2 regions of the Pseudoalteromonas sp. MEBiC 03607 genome follow, and region 1 is predicted to be linked to the other one. Evidence: riboswitches for the same ligand, from Rfam matches in the RefSeq annotation. Region 1 holds a riboswitch; the other holds the start of a gene.
What was found. Region 1 has a riboswitch for cobalamin ahead of E5N72_RS06370 (ABC transporter ATP-binding protein). Riboswitches for the same ligand answer to the same signal wherever they lie in the genome.
Positions count from the first base shown of each region.

Region 2: it holds a riboswitch for cobalamin, as region 1 does, so the genes downstream of both, E5N72_RS16125 (TonB-dependent receptor) here and E5N72_RS06370 (ABC transporter ATP-binding protein) in region 1, are expected to answer to the same signal.

Region 1 is NZ_SRRY01000001.1:1,396,565-1,404,056, forward strand. Features, by position in the region: rRNA gene E5N72_RS06345 (23S ribosomal RNA) at 1-2,741, shown strand, start outside; rRNA gene rrf (5S ribosomal RNA) at 2,866-2,980, shown strand; rRNA gene rrf (5S ribosomal RNA) at 3,039-3,153, shown strand; gene E5N72_RS06360 (FKBP-type peptidyl-prolyl cis-trans isomerase) at 3,684-4,112, shown strand; gene E5N72_RS06365 (histidine phosphatase family protein) at 4,196-4,813, shown strand; cobalamin riboswitch at 4,826-4,964, shown strand; gene E5N72_RS06370 (ABC transporter ATP-binding protein) at 5,045-5,875, shown strand; gene E5N72_RS06375 (iron ABC transporter permease) at 5,868-6,857, shown strand; gene cobT (nicotinate-nucleotide--dimethylbenzimidazole phosphoribosyltransferase) at 6,861-7,492, shown strand, end outside.
Region 2 is NZ_SRRY01000001.1:3,550,161-3,557,652, forward strand. Features, by position in the region: gene msrA (peptide-methionine (S)-S-oxide reductase MsrA) at 1-271, shown strand, start outside; gene E5N72_RS16125 (TonB-dependent receptor) at 332-2,185, opposite strand; cobalamin riboswitch at 2,219-2,373, opposite strand; gene E5N72_RS16130 (hypothetical protein) at 2,541-2,780, opposite strand; gene E5N72_RS16135 (YajQ family cyclic di-GMP-binding protein) at 2,903-3,385, opposite strand; gene E5N72_RS16140 (VanZ family protein) at 3,543-3,893, shown strand; gene E5N72_RS16145 (2-dehydropantoate 2-reductase) at 3,886-4,779, shown strand; gene thiI (tRNA uracil 4-sulfurtransferase ThiI) at 4,870-6,327, opposite strand; gene E5N72_RS16155 (TetR/AcrR family transcriptional regulator) at 6,437-7,090, opposite strand; gene coaD (pantetheine-phosphate adenylyltransferase) at 7,317-7,492, shown strand, end outside.

The DNA.
Region 1 (7,492 bases):
ATCTTACACTGAATACATAGGTGTAAGAGGCGAACGCGGAGAACTGAAACATCTAAGTACCCGTAGGAACAGAAATCAACCGAGATTCCGGAAGTAGCGGCGAGCGAAACCGGACCAGCCCTTAAGCTTATTATGTGTTAGTGGAACATTCTGGAAAGTTTGACGATACAGGGTGATAGTCCCGTACACGAAAATGCATCTTAAGTGAAATCGAGTAGGTCGGAGCACGTGAAACTTTGACTGAATATAGGTGGACCATCATCTAAGGCTAAATACTCCCAACTGACCGATAGTGAACCAGTACCGTGAGGGAAAGGCGAAAAGAACCCCTGTGAGGGGAGTGAAATAGAACCTGAAACCGTGTACGTACAAGCAGTAGGAGCCCACTTGTTGGGTGACTGCGTACCTTTTGTATAATGGGTCAGCGACTTATATTTTGTAGCGAGGTTAACCGATTAGGGTAGCCGTAGGGAAACCGAGTCTTAACTGGGCGTATAGTTGCAAGGTATAGACCCGAAACCCGGTGATCTAGCCATGGGCAGGTTGAAGGTTGAGTAACATCAACTGGAGGACCGAACCCACTAACGTTGAAAAGTTAGGGGATGACCTGTGGCTAGGAGTGAAAGGCTAATCAAACCGGGAGATAGCTGGTTCTCCCCGAAATCTATTTAGGTAGAGCCTCGGACGAATACTTACGGGGGTAGAGCACTGTTAAGGCTAGGGGGTCATCCCGACTTACCAACCCTTTGCAAACTCCGAATACCGTAAAGTACTATCCGGGAGACACACGGCGGGTGCTAACGTCCGTCGTGAAGAGGGAAACAACCCAGACCGCCAGCTAAGGTCCCAAAGTCATAGTTAAGTGGGAAACGATGTGGAAAGGCCCAGACAGCCAGGAGGTTGGCTTAGAAGCAGCCACCCTTTAAAGAAAGCGTAATAGCTCACTGGTCGAGTCGGTCTGCGCGGAAGATGTAACGGGGCTAAACTATGCACCGAAGCTGCGGATTCATACTATGTATGAGTGGTAGGGGAGCGTTCTGTAAGCCGTTGAAGGTGACCCGGGAGGGTTGCTGGAGGTATCAGAAGTGCGAATGCTGACATGAGTAACGATAATGCGGGTGAAAAACCCGCACGCCGGAAGACCAAGGGTTCCTATCCCATGTTAATCAGGGTAGGGTAAGTCGACCCCTAAGGCGAGGCCGAAAGGCGTAGTCGATGGGAAACGGGTTAATATTCCCGTACTTGGTATAATTGCGATGGGGGGACGGAGCAGGCTAAACAAGCATGGCGTTGGTTGTCCATGTGAAAGTGAGTAGGTTGGTGACTTAGGAAAATCCGGGTTGCTAAGACTGAGACACGAGACGAGCCACTAAGGTGGTGAAGTTGTTGATGCCATACTTCCAGGAAAAGCCTCTAAGCTTCAGATTATACCGAATCGTACCCCAAACCGACACAGGTGGTCAGGTAGAGAATACTAAGGCGCTTGAGAGAACTCGGGTGAAGGAACTAGGCAAAATCGTACCGTAACTTCGGGAGAAGGTACGCTCCTATCTGTGATGAGACTTGCTCTCTAAGCGGACGGGAGCCGCAGTGACCAGGTGGCTGGGACTGTTTATTAAAAACACAGCACTGTGCAAAATCGCAAGATGACGTATACGGTGTGACACCTGCCCGGTGCCGGAAGGTTAATTGATGGGGTTAGTTTTCGGACGAAGCTCTTGATCGAAGCCCCGGTAAACGGCGGCCGTAACTATAACGGTCCTAAGGTAGCGAAATTCCTTGTCGGGTAAGTTCCGACCTGCACGAATGGTGTAACCATGGCCACGCTGTCTCCACCCGAGACTCAGTGAAATTGAAATCGCAGTGAAGATGCTGTGTACCCGCGGCTAGACGGAAAGACCCCGTGAACCTTTACTACAGCTTGGCACTGAACATTGACCCTACATGTGTAGGATAGGTGGGAGGCTTTGAAGCAGAGACGCTAGTCTTTGTGGAGCCGTCCTTGAAATACCACCCTTGTAGTGTTGATGTTCTAACGTTGGCCCCTAATCGGGGTTACGGACAGTGCCTGGTGGGTAGTTTGACTGGGGCGGTCTCCTCCCAAAGAGTAACGGAGGAGCACGAAGGTTGGCTAAGTACGGTCGGACATCGTACGGTTAGTGTAATGGTAGAAGCCAGCTTAACTGCGAGACAGACACGTCGAGCAGGTACGAAAGTAGGTCATAGTGATCCGGTGGTTCTGAATGGAAGGGCCATCGCTCAACGGATAAAAGGTACTCCGGGGATAACAGGCTGATACCGCCCAAGAGTTCATATCGACGGCGGTGTTTGGCACCTCGATGTCGGCTCATCACATCCTGGGGCTGAAGTCGGTCCCAAGGGTATGGCTGTTCGCCATTTAAAGTGGTACGCGAGCTGGGTTTAGAACGTCGTGAGACAGTTCGGTCCCTATCTGCCGTGGGCGTTTGAGAATTGAGAGGGGTTGCTCCTAGTACGAGAGGACCGGAGTGAACGAACCGCTGGTGTTCGGGTTGTCATGCCAATGGCACTGCCCGGTAGCTACGTTCGGAACTGATAAGCGCTGAAAGCATCTAAGCGCGAAGCAGGCCTCGAGATGAGTTCTCACTAGACTTTTAAAGTCTCTGAAGGGCCGTTGAAGACTACAACGTTGATAGGCAGGGTGTGGAAGTGGTGCGAGCCATTAAGCTAACCTGTACTAATTACCCGTGAGGCTTAACCATACAACGCCAAACGCGTTTTATGACAGCGTAACAGACAGAAGTTAAGACACTAAAGTAGACATTTACTTGATATCAGAATTCCAGATTTTAGTTAATTGCAAAAGCGATTAACAAACCAAATTTGCTTGGTGACAATAGCGTTTTGGACCCACCTGACCCCATGCCGAACTCAGTAGTGAAACGAAACAGCGCCGATGATAGTGTGGCATTTGCCATGTGAAAGTAGGACATCGCCAGGCTCCTAATTCAGTCGCAAGACTTTAAATTAAAAATAATAAGAAAATTGAACAGAATTTTCTTGGTGACAATAGCGTTTTGGACCCACCTGACCCCATGCCGAACTCAGTAGTGAAACGAAACAGCGCCGATGATAGTGTGGCATTTGCCATGTGAAAGTAGGACATCGCCAGGATCCTAATTAAAGAAAGCCCGATTCGAGAGAGTCGGGCTTTTTTGCGTCTGGAGCTGTCAGCTTTCAGCCGTCAGACGTCAGCTGAAACACAGAGACATCAGTGGTTAGAGATTAGATGTCAGAGTTGTTATGTAACTGAGTCACCAACAGCAACAAAACCCCGTAGGAGGCACTTCAGTGCCGAATCAGACCATAACAAACACATTCATGGCTAAAGCCATTCCTACAAGTACACTTTACCTAGAACCTAGAACCTAGAACCTAGAACCTAGAGCCTAGAGCCTAGAGCCTCCGGCAGAGGGAGACGCAGCACCAAACAACCCCACCGCGCGACTGATCGCTGACGGCTGAAAGCTGATAGCTCTCTGTGTTGGGTTTCGCTGCGCTCTACCCAACCTACGCCAGAGCTTTAAAACTTTCCTCTTTCTAACTTTACTCTCGCTAACTCACTACAAACCACAGTGCCCCTTGCTTCCCTAACGTTGTTATGCGATAAAGCGTTTATATTTGTAATACAATTAGGGTTTACTGTGTCTCGTAAGAAAACAACCAAGTCAAAAGGTTCTTCAGGGTTAAATCGTAAAAATAGTGAAGCATTCATCGCTAAGTTCTCATCTCATCCTGATACGCATCTATGCCCATCGGGTTTAATGTATAAAGTGATTGATGATGTTGCAGGGGATCGCGTGACAGAGTTCGATACAGTGGTCATTAATCAACGTATTATGCTTGCTGATGGCAGTGTCATTGCCGACAGTTATAAAGCGGGTATGCCAGAGGTGTTTGCTTTATCAGAAGCTATAGAAGGGTTACGAGAAGGTTTGTTATTAATGAATATCGGCTCTCGCTATGAATTTGTGATCCCCCCAGAGCTTGCTTGGGGTAAAAAAGGTAACGGCGGAAAAATTGGTGCGAACGCAGTGCTGCATTTTGACGTTCGGTTGATGCGTTTAGCTTAATTCTTCTCGCATAAGTCCTTTAGCATAACTCGACAGAGTATTTGAAACGCGTTAACGTTCACTACTGGTTACTGAGGAACATTATGGACGCATTTACTTCACGAGTTTATTTTCTTCGCCATGGCGAAATTGCCACACCGGGTATTCTTTCTGGGCAAATCGATGTTGATTTATCAAAGCATGGTCTTGAACAAATGCGCCAAGCCTCTGCTGAACTGTTGAATTTAAATGCTATATATAGCTCACCGCTAAAGCGTTGCTCAGTCTATGCTGATTTTTTAGCAAATCAACACACATTGAATGTTCAGTATTTCAATGCGCTGAAAGAGTTTAATTTTGGTGATTGGGATGGCCAAGACTATCAGCAGCTTTGGCAGCAAACCAGTAAACCTCATATCGGTGATTTTTGGCAGCATCCTTGGCAGGTAAAAGTACCCAATGGTGAATCAATGGCTGACTTTTACGCAAGGGTAGAAGCTTGGTGGCAAACGTTTTTAAACTCATTGAGTGAAACTAAACATACTCAGTCATTGGTAATCAGCCACGCTGGTGTAATTAAACAAATTCTTGCTATTGTTTGCCAGATGCCAAAACAGTCAGCCACGCATTTAAATGTTTTTCACCTCCCTTATGCGGGACTTGTTACACTCGATGTATATATAGATGAACAAGGAAAAACTTGGCCAAAAATTGTTTTTTAGCCATCTAGAGTGATATTCATTGAATTATTTACTTAGCCCGCCATAATACACATATGCTATGGAATGGAGTGAAATTCTCCAGCTGTTCCCGCAACTGTAATCCATCATAAGTATGGTCAGCCAGATACTTAGCACTAACAATTAATCATCGAGCGGGTAAACTCACGTCATTTTCTGGTACTTATCAGTGCTTTCTTGTGCGTTGTGGTTGCTCGCCAAGAGAGAACAAGCTTGCAACAAACTAGCCACGGCTCTGCGCCATTAATATCAGTCTCTGATTTAAGTTGGGGTATTGCGAATAAAACAATACTTAAATCAATTAGCCTTGAGTTAAAAGCTGGGCAGTTTATAGGTTTACTTGGCCCTAATGGTGCAGGTAAATCAAGCTTACTGCGTTGTCTTTATCGTTACTTGAAACCTCAGCAAGGGGCTGTGTTGCTAAACGGTGAAGATATCTGGCAAATCAGTGCTGATGAGTTTGCAAAGCAGGTTGCTGTAGTTTTACAAGAGTCTCCATCGCAGTTTAATTTGTCTCTGTTCGACGTGGTGAGTTTAGGGCTAACACCTCATAAGCGACTTTTCAGCGGCACGTCTATTAACGATAAGCAGCGAATATATCAAGCGATTGAGCAGGTTGGTTTGTCTCATCATAGTGAGCAAGCATTCGACTCGCTCTCTGGTGGTGAAAAGCAAAGAGCACTCATTGCACGTTCTATCGTACAGCAACCTAAGCTTTTGATCATGGATGAGCCTACCAGTCATCTTGATGTTAAATACCAAATTCAAATAATGGAATTAGCAAAGTCCCTCGATGTGACTGTGCTTGCCTCTTTTCATGACTTAAATCTTGCAGCGAGTTTGTGTGATGAATTACTGGTAATTGACGAAGGGCAATTGGTTTGTCAGGGGCAACCAAAAGCGGTGCTTACTGAGCAGCTGTTGAGCGATGTATTTGGTGTCTGCGCTGCGGTGTCTGCTCATCCGCAATCAAACACCGATAAGTTTATCCCGCATATAACTTATTTTTATGGCTATCAGACACAGGAGCATCAAAATGACTGATGCAATGCGTTTAAGTATCTGTGCTGTTGTTGGGCTTATTAGTTGTTTTTTCGCTCTGAGCTTTGGTGCTGCAAACACACCATTGAGTGAGGTACTAAATGGCCTGTTTAGCCAAGGTGGTGATGAATTCGTGCAGCGGATTATTTGGCAGTTACGCATGCCAAGAACGGTGCTGGCATTTTTAGCAGGATCTGGACTGGCTCTTGCGGGATTAATTTTGCAAACCGTAACCCGAAACCCGCTTGCTGATCCTTACTTGTTTGGTATCTCTTCAGGGGCTTCATTTGGTGTGGTGTGCTTTATAGCCCTTACTGGTGTGAGTTTTGGCTTTAGTATGTCAGTTGCTGCATTTGCCGGAAGCTTACTCTCAATGCTGTTGCTCATTGCTATTGCTGGGCGTCGACATGTTGGTCAAGTTGAAGCCATGTTACTTGCCGGCGTTGCTTTATCCTTCTTATTTAGCGCTCTGACTAGCCTGCTGCTTTATTTTAGTGATCCTCAAGCAATTACAGCTATTTTATTTTGGACAATGGGCAGTTTTTCTCGGGCGCAGTGGGGCACTCTTTGGCTGCCGTTTACCGTTATTATTGCCTGTATGACTTTGATGATTGCATTTCGTCGTCAGCTTAATGCAATGCTACTTGGCGATGAAAGTGCTGCGACTTTGGGGATTCATGTCCAACGCTTTCGGATCATGATGCTGCTGCTAAGTTCATTAATTACAGCGGTGCTTGTTGCTCTATGTGGAGGCGTTGGTTTTGTAGGTCTGATGATCCCGCATATTGTGCGCTACTTTTCGCCGCAAGGCAGCAGTCATAACTTAGTCATGACATCCTTGGTCGGTGGCATTTTTATGGTGTGGGTAGATGTGTTATGCCGAACCTTATTGAATAACCAAGAATTACCCGTTGGTGTGATCACTGCAGCTATCGGCAGCGTGTTCTTTTTATTCTTACTTTATTTTCGTAAACAGAGCAGGTAGCTAATGTTTAATATCATGCCAATTAACCAGCAGTTTTCAGCTGTAATACAACAAAAGATAGACCTTAAAACGAAGCCGCTTGGTGCTTTAGGTCAGCTTGAGAGTTGTGCTAAACAATTAACGCTTATTTTTTCAAAGCAGCTTGATAGTGAGCAGGCGCTACTTGCCTTTAAACCAGTTATTTCAAAGCCTTCTCTGGTTGTATTTGCAGGCGATCATGGTGTGGCAAGTCAAGGTGTGTCAATTGCTCCTAGCACTGTTACATCACAAATGGTGGCAAACTTTGCAGCTGGAGGCGCTGCAATCAATGTATTTTGTCGCCAGCTTGGTTGGCAGCTCGAAGTTGTCGATGCCGGAACACTCACTACAGCACATGATAAAAGTGTGCATAACCAGCGTTTAGGTGAAATCACTGCCCCACTGAATACTGAAATGGCCATGTCTCGTAGTCACGTTGAAAAAGGGTTTGAATTAGCAAAGCAGCGAGTTCATTCACTCTATGAGCAAGGCAGCAATACTATTGCGTTTGGAGAGATGGGTATTGGTAATACTACAAGTGCTGCGGCATTAATGGCTGCTTTGTTGTCCTTACCTGCCAACCAATGTGTTGGTAAAGGCACAGGTGTGAGTGATGA
Region 2 (7,492 bases), 2.2 Mb from region 1:
ACAAGGCAACGATGTAGGCACACAGTATCGTAGTGTTATTTATTATCATACTGAGCAGCAAAAAGCTGAAGCGCAAACAATGATAGCAGCTTTACAGAAGCAAATTCGTGAGCCAATTGTCACTGAGCTTAGCCCAATATCGAACTTTTACCCAGCAGAGCAATATCACCAAGACTATTACAATGAAAACCCGAATCAAGGTTATTGCAGTATCCTTATCGCGCCTAAACTTGAGAAATTCGGTCAATACTTCGCTGATAAACTAAAATGAAAAAAGCTCGCTAAGTAGGTAGCGAGCTTTTAGACGCAGAACTAATAATTTTCCTTATTATTAGAACTGATAACGGGCACCTACAAACAAGCGGCGCTCGGCCGTGTTGTAGTAATAAAATTCGTCGTTGATGTAATCACCATCTAGGTCTGTACCATAGGCATCAACGGCGTTGTACTCTTTATCGAATAGGTTTTCTACACGTAGTGACACAGTTAAGTTGTCAGTTGCTTGGTAGTGACCAACTAAATTCCATAACGTATACGAAGGTAAGTGCGTTAACTTGCCATCACGGTCACCACGGTATTGCATATCAATACCGGCATCAAAATCACCCCATGCTTTATGTAATGACCAATTCACACTGTGGTTTGACACATAGGTTAGTGACTGACCGGTTTCGGTATCTTCAGCAGAGAGGTAAGTGAAGTTAAAGCTGTGATCAAAGCCAAACACTTGGTTTTTAAAGCTAAACTCAACACCTTCATGGCGAGCTTCGTTTATATTAGTGGGGATCCACTGCCCTGATGCATTTGGCGCCCAGGCGATTTTTTTGTCGATTTCGCTGCGGAAAATCGCAATATCAAGGCTAATATCATTCACATTGAGTGATAGGCCTAGCTCTTGGTTATCTGATGTTTCAGGGTTTAACTCTGGATTACCCGAGCCTGGATAATATAGGTCATTAAAAGTTGGAGATTTAAAACCAGTACTTTGACTTACACGGAATGTGGCGATGTCATTTAAGTGATAGCCAACAGCGGCTGTGTAAGTGGTTTCATCACCAAACTGCTGGTCATCATCTTGGCGAACAGTTAGGTTTGCAAGTACTTGTTCATCATCATAATAAGCGCCAATGAACGCAGCGAATACTTCACGGCTGTCTTTTAAGTAAGTACCTGAGTTAGTGTTTACTTCATCTTTATACCAATTTAAACCGCCGCTTAGTGTTAATGCTTGATTGAAAAAGTATTGGCCATTGTAATCAATTTGCTCACGCTCAGTTTCAAACTTATCGACCACCGTTGCGCCTGTGTAATCAATACGTGAGTCATCTGAACTATCACTTGATATGGCAATATCGATGGCATGGCTGTGTTTGTCGAAAGTTTTTTTCCAGCCTAATGATGCTTGGTAATTTTCGAACTCACCTTTTTCTACCGTGCTGTCTGCTGGGCTATAGGCACTATCGTATTGTGCTTCGCCTTCTGAGTATTGTGCTTGCGCTAAAAACTCACCTAGTTGCTCATTTTGATAACCTAGATTAAAGCCAAGGTTTTTGTTCTCGTAGCCGTCTTCATCTGGCGCTAAACCTTGCAGCACATCAAAGCCATCTGTTTTTTCATAGCCGGCATTAACAGCAACATCAACGCCCGCAAACTGACCGCCTGTCGCCACTTGATACTCTTGATAAGCATCTGAGCCAAAAGTGACATCTAAAGTCGTATTTTGTGCTTTACGCGTAATGATATTGATCACACCCGCTAGCGCATCAGAACCATATACAGCAGCACGTGAGCCTTTTACTACTTCAACACGTTCAATACTGTTTAAAGGAATATTGCTAATACTTTTATAGCCAAGTGTTGCTGATCCTGTACGTACACCATCAATTAAAATAAGCGTATGGCGAGAGCTTGCACCACGTAGTGAAACACCTGAGCTTTGCCCAAAACCACCATTGGCATTAATTTGAAAGCCAGCTTGAGTTGCCAGTAAGCTTGGTAAGTCACGAACATAACTTGCCTCAATATCAGCACGGTCAATAACTGTAACACTAGCTAATACATCATTAATTGATTGTTCGAATTTATTGGCAGTAACTGTGATGTGCTCGATTGATTGCTCGTCAGCAGATACAGAAAAAGACAACGCAGCAGCAATCGCTACGCCTAACGCAGATTTATTTAGCATGATATCCCCTAGCCTGTGCCCACCGCACACGCAAATAGTAAGTTACTTCAAGGCCGGTCTCCGGACTCTGCGTATGTATGGCATACACATTACCGTTGCGGGGGCAGTGTTGGCATTGTTTTCTCCCTGAAAACGCACCAACTTCCCGATTATCTTGCGACTATTTCACCCTTTGAAATAACACGTATCTTTGTAGATACAGCAAGCACCTTGAAAATAGGCTGCTATTGTGATGATTTTAGGGAAGAATGTCAATGGACGGCTATACCGCTAAAGACAAATTTTAAGCTGTAAGCCGTAAGCCGAAAGTAAAAAAGCCAATCAGCATGCTGATTGGCTTTTATCAAACAAATAATTACCAGAAATACTCATGAGGTTTTGAGTTTCCTAACGGAAAAACAATTCCTTCTGGGTCAGCACCATTCATCACACGCTTGCAAAGTGCTTTATTTAAGCGTCTTCTTGGCTTAGTCATCGTCATTTTTACCCACCAACTTGGTGTTTGTTGATAAAAATAAGTACTGTGTGGACCTGTGTATTTTCTGTTTATTTTACCGTATTTATTACGGTCAATTGTTTTGTTTTTTACTGACATAAATATCCTCTAGCTGAAAATAGCTAGAAGATATCTTTTTCTCTGTAACCTAATATTCGTCTCATGATACGCTCCTTGTAAAGCTCAGAAACTTACTGGCTTACAGCTTAAAGCCATAAGTTTTAATCGCGGAAGTTTTTGAACTGGAATGGTTGACCTAAATCAGCAGTACGAACAACTTGCATTGCTTCTTGTAAATCATCACGTTTTTTACCAGTTACACGTAATTCTTCACCTTGAATCGCGGCTTGTACTTTGATTTTTGAGTCTTTAATTAACTTAACGATTTTCTTCGCTACGTCTTTTTCGATACCTTGCTTAAGTGCAACGTCACGCATTACGTATTTGCCGCTACGTGACTCGTCTCTTAATTCAAGGCTAGATACATCCAAACCACGCTTTGAAATTTTTGCTGCAAGAATGTCAAAAAGTTGCATCACTTGCTGTGGTGCTTCAGCTTTTAACTTAATTACTTTGTCACTTAGTTCGATTGATGCATCAACACCACGAAAATCAAAACGCGTCTCTAGTTCACGCTTTGCATTATCTACTGCATTCTGCGCTTCGTTCATTTCTACTTCAGAAACAATATCAAATGAAGGCATGGGGTTCTCCTAACATAGTCTTTTTTAAATTCGTTTATGGTTGGCAATTATAACGCTTATTTGTCGATTCTTTCTATTTTTATCCGATTTGTTCAGGTGCGATGCAAAAATTGTTTGATATACTGGCCATTCAATTTCGGCATTTTTAGGGGTTATTGTGACAAGGCGTGTTTACCAAGTTATCTTCTTAGCCAGCATTATTGGCTTTACGATTTTATTTGCCAAAGAAATTAAAGGGGTTGGCAACCTGTTTCCTCACGTCGATAAAGTAGCGCACTTTGGTATTTTCTTCATACTCGCTTTGGTGATGGACAAGGCATTTAAGTTACCTCTAATGGTACAAATTTTACTGTTAGCAGGCTACGGAGCCGCCATTGAATTTATGCAAGATATGCTGCCTTATCGCCAAGCCTCAGTTGGTGACTTTATCGCTGACTTTATTGGTGCTGTAAGCTATTTTGCTATAAAGCTTGGCTTTCATTTAGGTAGTAATCAACGTAATGGCTAATTTATTAGTAGTGGGTGATGGCGCAATAGGCCTGCTATTTAGCCATTTTTTATCTGCACAACATGACATCACATTACTGACTCGTAAGCCAACCCTGACCACGCGTTTTTATCAAGCAAGTAATGGCAAATCACATCCTATTAAAGCGCGCCTTATTAATTATGCAGAATTAAATCAATCGCCGCCCTTTGACTTGGTATTAATTACTGTTAAAGCATTTCAGGTGCAAGCAGCTTTTAAGCAAATAAAACCTTACCTTACTAAAAACTGCCAACTTGTTATTTCTCACAATGGTATGGGTAATGTCGATGAACTTAATGCCCAACTGTTAGACACTCAAGGGTTATCGTTTCTAACAACTCGTTTAGCTGGCTTTAAAGCAACGCCCTATAGTGTAAACCACACAGGAAATGGCGAAAGTGTGCTTGGCGCATGTAATGCAGCAGCAACTGAAAAACTCAATGAACTTGAACATCTATTTAGCAGCCTGCCACACTTTTCAGTGAGTGATGATATTCACTCATTGCGCTGGCAAAAACTGTTAGTCAATATTGCCATTAACCCATTAACAGCAATCCATAACGTTAAAAATGGCCAACTCCGTGCACCGCAATTTAGCACTCGCATCATTAATTTACTGAGTGAAGCGTGTCTGGTAGCCAATAAACAAGGTGTTGATGTAAAGCTCTGCGAGGCACTGGATCAAGCCTACTCGGTGATGACTGCAACTGCAGAAAACTTTTCTTCTATGCAGCAAGATATCAGCCATAACCGACAATCAGAAATAGATGCAATTTGTGGTTATGTGTGTGAACAAGGCGCGAAGCTAGGTGTAAAAACACCATATAACCAAGCCATGCTGAGTATGATAAAAATAAAAAGCTAGCTACTAGAGGAAAGAGTAAAGTTACTAGCTTCTGACAATTATTTCAGGCATTAAAAAAGCGCGAACATGTCGCGCTTTTATCACCATCCCTTACGGGCGATACACTTTTACGTTGCTGAAGCCTTCTTCGTGTAAGATCAGCGCTTGAAGCTGACTCATCACACCTTTAGCACAGTATAAGTAATATTCTTTATCTTTTGGTAAGTCACCAAATTTAGTCGCTAAGCGGAAGAAAGGTAAATGCACAACTTCAATACCTTCAAGCTCAAGTGGATTTGCGTCTTCTTCTTCAGGTGAGCGAATATCAACAACAACCGCTCCCTTTGGTAAATCAGATACAGACTCGGCTTCTTTTACTTCTTGCTTAGCTTCGGTGTCGATATCACGGATATCCATCACACGGGCATTTTCAACAACCGTATTTAACACGTCAAAATCAAATTTAGCTTCTTCGGCAAGAATCGTTTTAATTTTGGCTTTAACCGTTGGCTTTTTAGAAATCACACCACAGTATTCAGGCATGCTTTCTGCCATTTCTGCGGTACCAATTTTACGAGCAATATTAATAATATCTTGCTTGTCGTGTTGGATTAACGGGCGAATGATTAAAGTTTCAGTTACACGGTCAATCACACTTAGATTAGCCAGTGTTTGGCTTGATACTTGGCCAATACTTTCACCTGTTACTAATGCTTGCACACCTAACTTTTCTGCAACTTGGCTACCTGCACGCATCATCATACGCTTAAGCACCACACCCATTTGACTGTTTTCTACATTTTCTAAGATTTCAGCTACAACAGGTTCAAAATCTACAGTGACAAACTTTACCTTATGGGTAGAGCTAAACTGTTTCCAGATATAATAACTGGCTTGTTTAACACCGATTTCGTGAGCTGCCCCACCTAGGTTAAAGAATAAGAAGTGAGTTCGCGCGCCTTTGCGGATCATCTGGTAGCTTGCTACACCTGAGTCAAAGCCACCCGACATAAGTGACAGTACATCTTCTTGTGTTGGTAACGGGAAGCCTGCCATACCTAAGTGAGTTTCAGTAACGATATACGCTTTATCATCTCGCACTTCTAAACGAATGGTTACTTCAGGGTGGGATAATTTTACGCTTGCACCTGCAACATGTTGGTTTAAGCCGCCACCAACATAACGCTCTACATCGCTAGAAGTAAAATCGTGTTTACCCGAACGCTTACAGCGCACACAGAATGTTTTACCTTCGATAGTGTGGCCAATTAGCTCAAGGGCTTTTTGATAAATATCGTCTAACGAATCAAAGTCTGTTTCTGTAACTTCGATAAATTGCACAATACCCGGAATGCGTTTTAAGCCATCGATGATATCTAGGCGAACTTGCTCAGAATCTAAAAGGCTCACAACCGAAATATTATCCCAGTTGTTTCTAACTTGTACTTTTTCGTCAACACGACGTAAGACGATCTTAATGTTATTTTCTAATAACTTGGTAAAACGCTTACGAACAGATTTACTCTTGATAGCGATTTCAGGGTGTAATTTGACGATAAATTTAAGCATAGTTCACTCTTAGACTGTGGGATTCACACGCCCCGAGGCATACCAACCTCAAGGGCGCGCGATTATAACAAAAATTATAGCGTCTAGGAAATAAACTGCTTGGCTGGGGTTATTGTTCAGGATCTGAGGCTTCGCTGAGCGCTAAATATTTTGCCCTTAGCTGATTTACCTGTGGTAAATGCTGCTCTGTGCAATGCGCTTTTAACAGCAATAGCACTTTTAAAATACCATTGTAGATATCTTCCCTTGCTAACTCACCACTTAAGCGACGCGCCTTTATATACGGGGTCCAAAAGCTAACCGTCATTTTTAACATGTGTGCAAGCTCTGTAACATCATCATCTTCAATACAGATGATACCGCCAGCACGAAGTGCTAATAAAACTTCTTTCACTTGCTCTAGCAACGCCGCTTGAAAATCAATGTAATCTTTTTTTAATACTTCATCGCGAGATAAAATATCGCCCAAGTTGTCATAAAAAAATTGATAACGCCACATCAGTTCAAACAGCGAATCAAGGTAACCTGCTAGGTTTTCAAGTGCATCATCATCAGGAGACAAGGGTTTAAAATGCGTATGTAAATGTTCACTATACAAAGCAAAGATATGACGGATAATGTCTTCTTTATTTTTAAAATGGTAATACAAGTTACCAGGGCTAATGCCCATATGTGCAGCAATATGGTTGGTTGTAATAGCACGCTCACCGTGGCGATTAAATAACTCGATGCTGGTGTGTATGATTTTATCCTTTGTACTCATATGCTGTTTACTCTGTTGTTGTGGTTATTGCATTCTATTGCCCTGCTAAGCCAAGCAGTATAAACAAATGCGTGACAATTAAATACTACCTTGAAAAATAATAACCTCAATCGGTGCAGTACCTTAGATGGGTTTTACAATCTAATAAGATACGCGTATTTTCTAAGCTGCAGACAGGCTAAAACACTGTTAATATAGCAGGCAAATTTCTAAATCGCTGATAGTTATGAACGTTACTGCAATATACCCGGGTACATTTGACCCACTTACAAATGGCCATACTGACTTAATTCACCGAGCAGCGAAAATGTTCGACCATGTCATCGTTGCTATTGCGCACAACCCAAGTAAACAACCGTGTTTTACACTTGATGAGCGCGTTGAACTTGCTAATAACATCTT